2 regions of the Paenibacillus sp. EC2-1 genome follow, and region 1 is predicted to be linked to the other one. Evidence: a T-box and tRNA genes for the amino acid it is inferred to sense, from the RefSeq annotation. Region 1 holds a T-box; the other holds one or more tRNA genes.
What was found. The T-box of region 1 lies ahead of trpS (tryptophan--tRNA ligase). A T-box ahead of a tRNA ligase gene usually reads a tRNA of that ligase, here a tRNA-Trp.
Positions count from the first base shown of each region.

Region 2: it encodes a tRNA-Trp, which carries the amino acid that the T-box ahead of trpS (tryptophan--tRNA ligase) is inferred to sense. The anticodon was not compared.

Region 1 covers NZ_CP186006.1:5,205,445-5,208,823, forward strand. Annotated here, with positions in the region: gene uxuA (mannonate dehydratase) at 1-188, shown strand, start outside; gene ACK8P5_RS24425 (SDR family oxidoreductase) at 185-1,057, shown strand; T-box leader at 1,156-1,435, shown strand; gene trpS (tryptophan--tRNA ligase) at 1,490-2,476, shown strand; gene ACK8P5_RS24435 (6-phospho-beta-glucosidase) at 2,637-3,379, opposite strand, start outside.
Region 2 covers NZ_CP186006.1:4,618,525-4,621,903, forward strand. Annotated here, with positions in the region: gene ACK8P5_RS21615 (PspC domain-containing protein) at 1-68, opposite strand, end outside; gene ACK8P5_RS21620 (PspA/IM30 family protein) at 71-745, opposite strand; gene ACK8P5_RS21625 (LiaF transmembrane domain-containing protein) at 793-1,098, opposite strand; tRNA gene ACK8P5_RS21630 (tRNA-Leu) at 1,413-1,492, opposite strand; tRNA gene ACK8P5_RS21635 (tRNA-Arg) at 1,501-1,577, opposite strand; tRNA gene ACK8P5_RS21640 (tRNA-Cys) at 1,589-1,662, opposite strand; tRNA gene ACK8P5_RS21645 (tRNA-Gly) at 1,675-1,749, opposite strand; tRNA gene ACK8P5_RS21650 (tRNA-Gln) at 1,758-1,832, opposite strand; tRNA gene ACK8P5_RS21655 (tRNA-His) at 1,857-1,932, opposite strand; tRNA gene ACK8P5_RS21660 (tRNA-Trp) at 1,954-2,027, opposite strand; tRNA gene ACK8P5_RS21665 (tRNA-Tyr) at 2,035-2,120, opposite strand; tRNA gene ACK8P5_RS21670 (tRNA-Thr) at 2,124-2,199, opposite strand; tRNA gene ACK8P5_RS21675 (tRNA-Phe) at 2,220-2,295, opposite strand; tRNA gene ACK8P5_RS21680 (tRNA-Asp) at 2,326-2,402, opposite strand; tRNA gene ACK8P5_RS21685 (tRNA-Met) at 2,437-2,513, opposite strand; tRNA gene ACK8P5_RS21690 (tRNA-Val) at 2,531-2,606, opposite strand; tRNA gene ACK8P5_RS21695 (tRNA-Glu) at 2,665-2,739, opposite strand; tRNA gene ACK8P5_RS21700 (tRNA-Ser) at 2,758-2,849, opposite strand; tRNA gene ACK8P5_RS21705 (tRNA-Asn) at 2,855-2,930, opposite strand; rRNA gene ACK8P5_RS21710 (23S ribosomal RNA) at 3,068-3,379, opposite strand, start outside.

The DNA of each region.
Region 1 (3,379 bases):
AAGCCTATAATGATAACGGTTTCAACGGGTATTGCAGACCTGACCATGGACGTCATATCTGGGGCGAGGAATGCCGTCCAGGCTACGGACTATATGACCGCGCACTCGGCATCATGTACTTGTGGGGGGTATGGGATGCGGCCCAAAGAGCCAAAACGGAAAATCAAAAGGAGGCTTCCGCTGTATGAGCCAATCCCCGCATTCAGCAAGACTTCCCCTCCACCCATCTCTTGCAGGAAAAGTTGCTGCGATCACAGGCGGGTCTGGGGTCTTGTGCCGAGCAATGGCACTGGAGCTTGGACGGCAAGGCGTAAAGGTAGTGGTTCTGAACCGAACCTTGGAGAAGGGACAGATCGTAGCGGATGAGATCCAGGCAATCGGTGGTGAAGCCATTGCTGTCGCTTGTGACGTCACGGATATCGAAAGCGTGCGCCTTGCTGAGCAGTCGGTGCGTAGTCAGCTTGGACCCTGCGACATCCTCATAAATGGAGCCGGTGGTAATCATAAGGATGCCAATACGACGAATGAAGTTTTTCGTCCAGAGGATCTGGAACATCCCGAGGTATCTACCTTCTTTGACCTCAGCGTTCCTGGCTTCCGAAGTGTAATGGATCTGAATTTTATCGGGACACTCATCCCGACCCAAGTCTTCGGTCAAGGCATGCTTGGCCGCCCCGGTGCCGTCGTGCTTAACGTCTCGTCCATGAGCGCACCTTCGCCGTTGACCAAGGTTCCAGCCTACAGTGCAGCGAAAGCAGCCATCAACAACTTTACCCAGTGGTTAGCGGTGCATCTTGCCGAGTCCGGCATTCGGGTCAATGCCATTGCACCCGGCTTCTTCTTGACGGACCAGAATCGTAGTCTTCTCACGCATGAAGATGGCTCTCTGACCGAGCGCTCGCATAAAATTATTACGCATACCCCAATGAGGCGCTTTGGTGTGCCTGAGGATCTGCTCGGTACCGTTCTCTGGCTTGTCGATGAACACACCTCCGGGTTCATTACCGGAACGGTCATCCCGGTAGATGGCGGCTTTATGGCCTATTCCGGGGTATAGTATACTTAGCAAACATGAGGTTACACTAGTTTTGAAAGAGTCTAAATAACCACCTTGACGATCTACTTGAAATATGGCATCTTAGTAAGAACAAATACACGAAAGCAATGAAGGGAAAATAGTAGCTTATCCATCGTTGTTCAAGCGAGCCGGCGACAGGTGTGAGGTCCGGTACAATGAGGTTAGTGAATGGGTCCCTTCGCTTCAAACCCAACCCCTGTCTATGCAGGGCAGTAGGCTTTGACGGTACTCCCCCGTTACCATGGGAGAAGTGATCGGAATAGGTTATGAATAATGACCCTCTTCCCGTCATGTTAAAGTGCGGCATATGTTGCCGAAAAGTGGTGGTACCGCGGAGTCAAACACTTCGTCCCTGATAACAGGGGCGAGGTGTTTTTTTATTGTTTCATAAACCAAAGGAGGTCAATAATTATGAACAAAAGAATGTTATCGGGCATTAAGCCCAGCGGAGATTTGAACATCGGGGGCTACAGTGGCTCACTCAGCCAATTTGTAGCGAACCAACACGACTATGATTGCTATTTCTTCATCCCTGACCTACACGCCATCACAGTCTATCAAGACCCTAAAGAGCTATACCAGCGCTCCCGGGACATTGCTGCCCTATATATTGCTGCTGGCATTGATCCGAAAAAGGCTGTCATCTTCCTGCAATCCCAGGTGTCTGCTCACGCGGAACTTGGATGGTTGCTAGAGACACAAGCACACTTCGGTGAACTGAGCCGGATGACACAATTTAAAGATAAATCGGAAGGTAAAGATACGGTCAGTTCCGCTCTCTTCACTTATCCCGTGCTGATGGCAGCCGATATCCTGCTCTATCAAGCTACTCACGTGCCAGTTGGTGATGATCAGAAGCAGCATATCGAGCTAACACGGGATCTGGCTACAAGGTTTAACAACAAGTACGCCCAGACCTTTGTATTACCTGAGCCGGTTATTCAAGATACAGGTGCAAGAATCATGGGTCTTGATGATCCATCCAGTAAGATGAGTAAGAGTAACCCGAACCAGAACAGCTACGTGTCACTTCTGGATGATCCAGCTGTAATCCGTAAGAAGTTCTCCAGAGCTGTAACAGACTCTGATATGTGTGTTCGCTATGACTGGGATACGAAACCAGAAGTGAGCAATCTACTTGAGATATATTCCGTATTCTCAGGCGAATCTATTGCATCGATTGAGAAACAATATGATGGCCAAGGATATGGTGCGTTCAAGAAAGGTCTAGCAGAAGCTGTGATTACGAAGCTCGAACCGATCCAGAAAACTTACCATGAAATCGTAAATTCCGCGGAGCTAGACAGCATCCTCAAGGACGGCGCAGCTCGTGCAAATGAAACCGCCCAAGCAACATTGACGGCTGCGAAGCGCGCAATGGGCCTCGTAACATTCTAAGCTTGCGTCTAAACATTTACTGATCCACTGACAATACAAGAGCCTCCTATATAGAAGAAAGGTGCAGGCCAATTCGGCATGACTCCACTTCTACAGGAGGCTCTTGTTCTTTTCTATTATGGAACTAATATGAGACTAAGTTGTCTTCATAATGAATCATTTATTTGAAAAATGCGGGCAGATACGCTTTGTGTGCTTCCAGCAGCTCATCCAGAACTTTTTTGGCTACATCTACAGACGGAACAAGCGGATGGTGAACGAGTGCCTGAAGTGCAATTCCACGGTCACCGGTTACAGCCGCATCAATCGTTAACTTCTCATATACTTTTACTGCATGCATTAATCCCTTCACATGCTCTGGCACGTGCTGAGGTGAAAGCACAATCGGTCCTTGTCCTGTCACTACGCAGTTTACCTCAATGCTAGCGTCCGCTGGCAAGAAGTCAAAGGTATTGCCATTCGCCACGTTCAACGTCTGAATATCACGTTTGTCGTTATAAATGGAGTTCATCAGATTCACCGCGGCCTCAGAATAAAAAGCCCCTCCACGCTGCTCCAACTGCTTCGGCTTCACGTCAAGATTCACATCTTGATACAGCTCGAATAATTCCTCTTCCACACGACTTACGACGTCTGCACGAGTGCCCTCCTTATCCAGTGAGGTCTTCATATCTGCAAACATTTTGTCTGTCATGTAAAAGTATTTCAAATAATAAGTTGGAATCGCACCTAACGATTTTATGAAGTCTGCGTCCCAGCCGAGGGTTGGAACGTTTTTGGCTGTGTAGCTTTTTCCGCCATCCAGCAATTCCGGTAGCTTCTCCTCACCACGAACGAGCGCCGAGGTTACCCAGTGCAGATGGTTAATACCTACGAACTCTGGCAGCACGTCTTTCTCAGGCA
Region 2 (3,379 bases), 590 kb from region 1:
GTTTCTGATAATCCGCCAATCAACCCAGTGAACATTTTATTTCTTGTAGACCGGTACAATCTTGTCATAACTACTCCTTCCCGCTGTTGTTCAGCTTCTCCTTCAACCGGGCAAGTTCACGATCCAATACGGACGATACACCTTCACCGGCTTGCACCAAATACTCTTGACCCATTTTTCGAAGGTCTCGAAGACTTCGTGCTTCAAGTTCCCAATCACTAATCCGATCTTCCAACCGATTAAACATTTTAGGAACATCCTGCCCACCATAGGAACCTGTACGCTCATTCATTTTCTGTTGAAGACGTAATGTTTCCATACGTGCTACATAATACTGTCGCTTGCTATAAACGGTCTGATACTCCATCCGAAGCTCACCAAGCTGTTCTTCCACTTCTCTTAGTGATTCACGGCTTGTAGCCAGCAGCCCCTCGTACTGTTCAATCTTTTCTTCATAAATCAGCTTTTCTTGCAATGCTAGTTTCGCTAGGTGATCCTCACCTGCTTTGAGAGCCAGAAGTGCCTGCTCTTCCCGTTTAACTTTCATCGTCTCCGCTTGAGTTACTTGCTGATTTAGTTGTCTTGTATGTGCCTCACACTGTTGCAAAAGCTTCTCAGCTTCAGTAATGTCCTGCCGAGTTGTGTGAAGGAATTGATCGATCAGCCGAACCGGATCCTGACTTTGTTCAAGCTTTTCATTTAATGTTGCTGCTGTTATATCTCTAATCCGTCGAAAAACACTCATATTTTCTTTATCCTCCTCTTCCTTCAGGTTAAAGCTTTTGTAGATTGTTAGTAACGTCTCCGTCCGTTTTTAAGACGGGAAACGCCGTAGACAATCAGGACGATACCAAGAATTGGACCAATAATCCAAGAAAGCTTACCGATCAGTGAAAGTACACCGATTGCTAATACGATCCAGCCAAAAAACGTATTACCACGCTGGATTCCGTAATACCCCAGTGCAATCATTGCTATTGGTATCAATAACTTAAATAACATGCCTAGCAAAGGACCTAATACACCCAGTAATACTAATGCTCCTAAAGCAATGAGCAGAATTCCAATTCCATTTCCATTACCATTTGAATTTCTCATGTATACACCGCCTTTCCTTTCCAAATCAATTGTTTATGACTTGTTCAACCTTATGACTTTATTTTAGGTTAATTCAATACAATCTAAAACGGACCCCGGACGGTTTTTGATCCTCGACTTAAGTCGGGGATGGAGTGCGACCTCCGTCTATACACGTCCAAGACCACTAAACAAAACAATGCAAAAAAAAGCGAATGCTGGCTTGGCGCCGATCATTCGCTTTTCTCGTATGTAGAATACAGATAAATTTCTTTTCCTAATTTATTATAAACATAAAAAAAGAACGTGGATTAAATCCACGTTCTTACTGGTGATGCCGGTGAAGGGACTCGAACCCCCACGGTTTCCCTCACGATTTTGAGTCGCGCGCGTCTGCCAATTCCGCCACACCGGCTAAATAAATGGCGTGCCCTAAGAGATTCGAACTCCTGGCCTTTTGATTCGTAGTCAAACGCTCTATCCAGCTGAGCTAAGGGCACAAAATATGAAATGGAGGCGCCACCCAGATTCGAACTGGGGATAAAGCTTTTGCAGAGCTGTGCCTTACCACTTGGCTATGGCGCCATATAATTAAAATGGAGCGGACGACGGGAATCGAACCCGCGACCCTCGCCTTGGCAAGGCGATGCTCTACCGCTGAGCCACGTCCGCAAAATCAATGGCTGGGGATATAGGATTCGAACCTATGCATGACGGAGTCAAAGTCCGTTGCCTTACCGCTTGGCTAATCCCCAATATGATTTGTTTTTTTTGAATTATGGGGCGATCGATGGGACTTGAACCCACGAATGCCGGAGCCACAGACCGGTGCGTTAACCCCTTCGCCACGACCGCCACATTCAAAAAATATTCAATTGGCAGGGGCAGCAGGAATTGAACCCACACCAACGGTTTTGGAGACCGTTGTTCTACCTTTAAACTATGCCCCTATAAAACTGGTGGAGGATGATGGATTCGAACCACCGAACCCGTACGGGAGCAGATTTACAGTCTGATGCGTTTGGCCACTTCGCTAATCCTCCAAATGGTGCCGGCGAGAGGACTTGAACCCCCAACCTACTGATTACAAGTCAGTTGCTCTACCAGTTGAGCTACACCGGCGTATACAGTTTTAATAAAGATGGTGGCTCGGGACGGAATCGAACCGCCGACACGAGGATTTTCAGTCCTCTGCTCTACCGACTGAGCTACCGAGCCATAAAGCTCTTTCGGTTTATGAATCAAAAATGGCGGAACTGACGGGATTCGAACCCGCGATCTCCTGCGTGACAGGCAGGCATGTTAGGCCTCTACACCACAGTTCCATAATATTGATCGCTAATGTTCAAGCGATATAATTGGTTGCGGGGACAGGATTTGAACCTGTGACCTTCGGGTTATGAGCCCGACGAGCTACCGAACTGCTCCACCCCGCGTCATTAAAAGGTGTTTATGGTGGAGGCTGAGGGGTTCGAACCCCCGACCCTCTGCTTGTAAGGCAGATGCTCTCCCAGCTGAGCTAAGCCTCCATATCAAAACCGAATTTCATCTTACCAAATGTTCAATCTAAAATCAAGTGTTAAAAAATGGTGACCCGTAGGGGATTCGAACCCCTGTTACCTCCGTGAAAGGGAGGTGTCTTAACCCCTTGACCAACGGGCCTTGCAATGAAATAAATAGTGGCGGAGAGAGAGGGATTCGAACCCTCGAGACGCTTTTGGCGCCTACACGATTTCCAATCGTGCTCCTTCGGCCAACTCGGACACCTCTCCATAAATGGCTCCCCGAACAGGACTCGAACCTGTGACAACTCGATTAACAGTCGAGTGCTCTACCAACTGAGCTATCAGGGAACATTATTCAATTCAAGTGTTTGATCACTTGAAAACTAGATACGAAACTTAAATTTGCGAATTTGCATTGTTCCTGAAAGTCTTGCTCCGATGCAAAGCGTATCGCTTCCGAAGCTAGTTTTCTTTCAGAAAACTTGTAGGATAAGCCCTCGACCGATTAGTATTGGTCAGCTCCATGCATTGCTGCACTTCCACCTCCAACCTATCTACCTCGTCGTCTTCAAGGGGTCTTACTAATTGGGAAATCTCATCTTGAGGGGGCTTCACGCTTAGATGCTTTCAGCGCTTATCCCGTCCATACGTAGCTACCCAGCCATGCTCCTGGCGGAACAACTGGTGCACCAGCGGTATGTCCATCCCGGTCCTCTCGTACTAAGGACAGCTCCTCTCAAATTTCCTACGCCCACGACAGATAGGGACCGAACTGTCTCACGACGTTCTGAACCCAG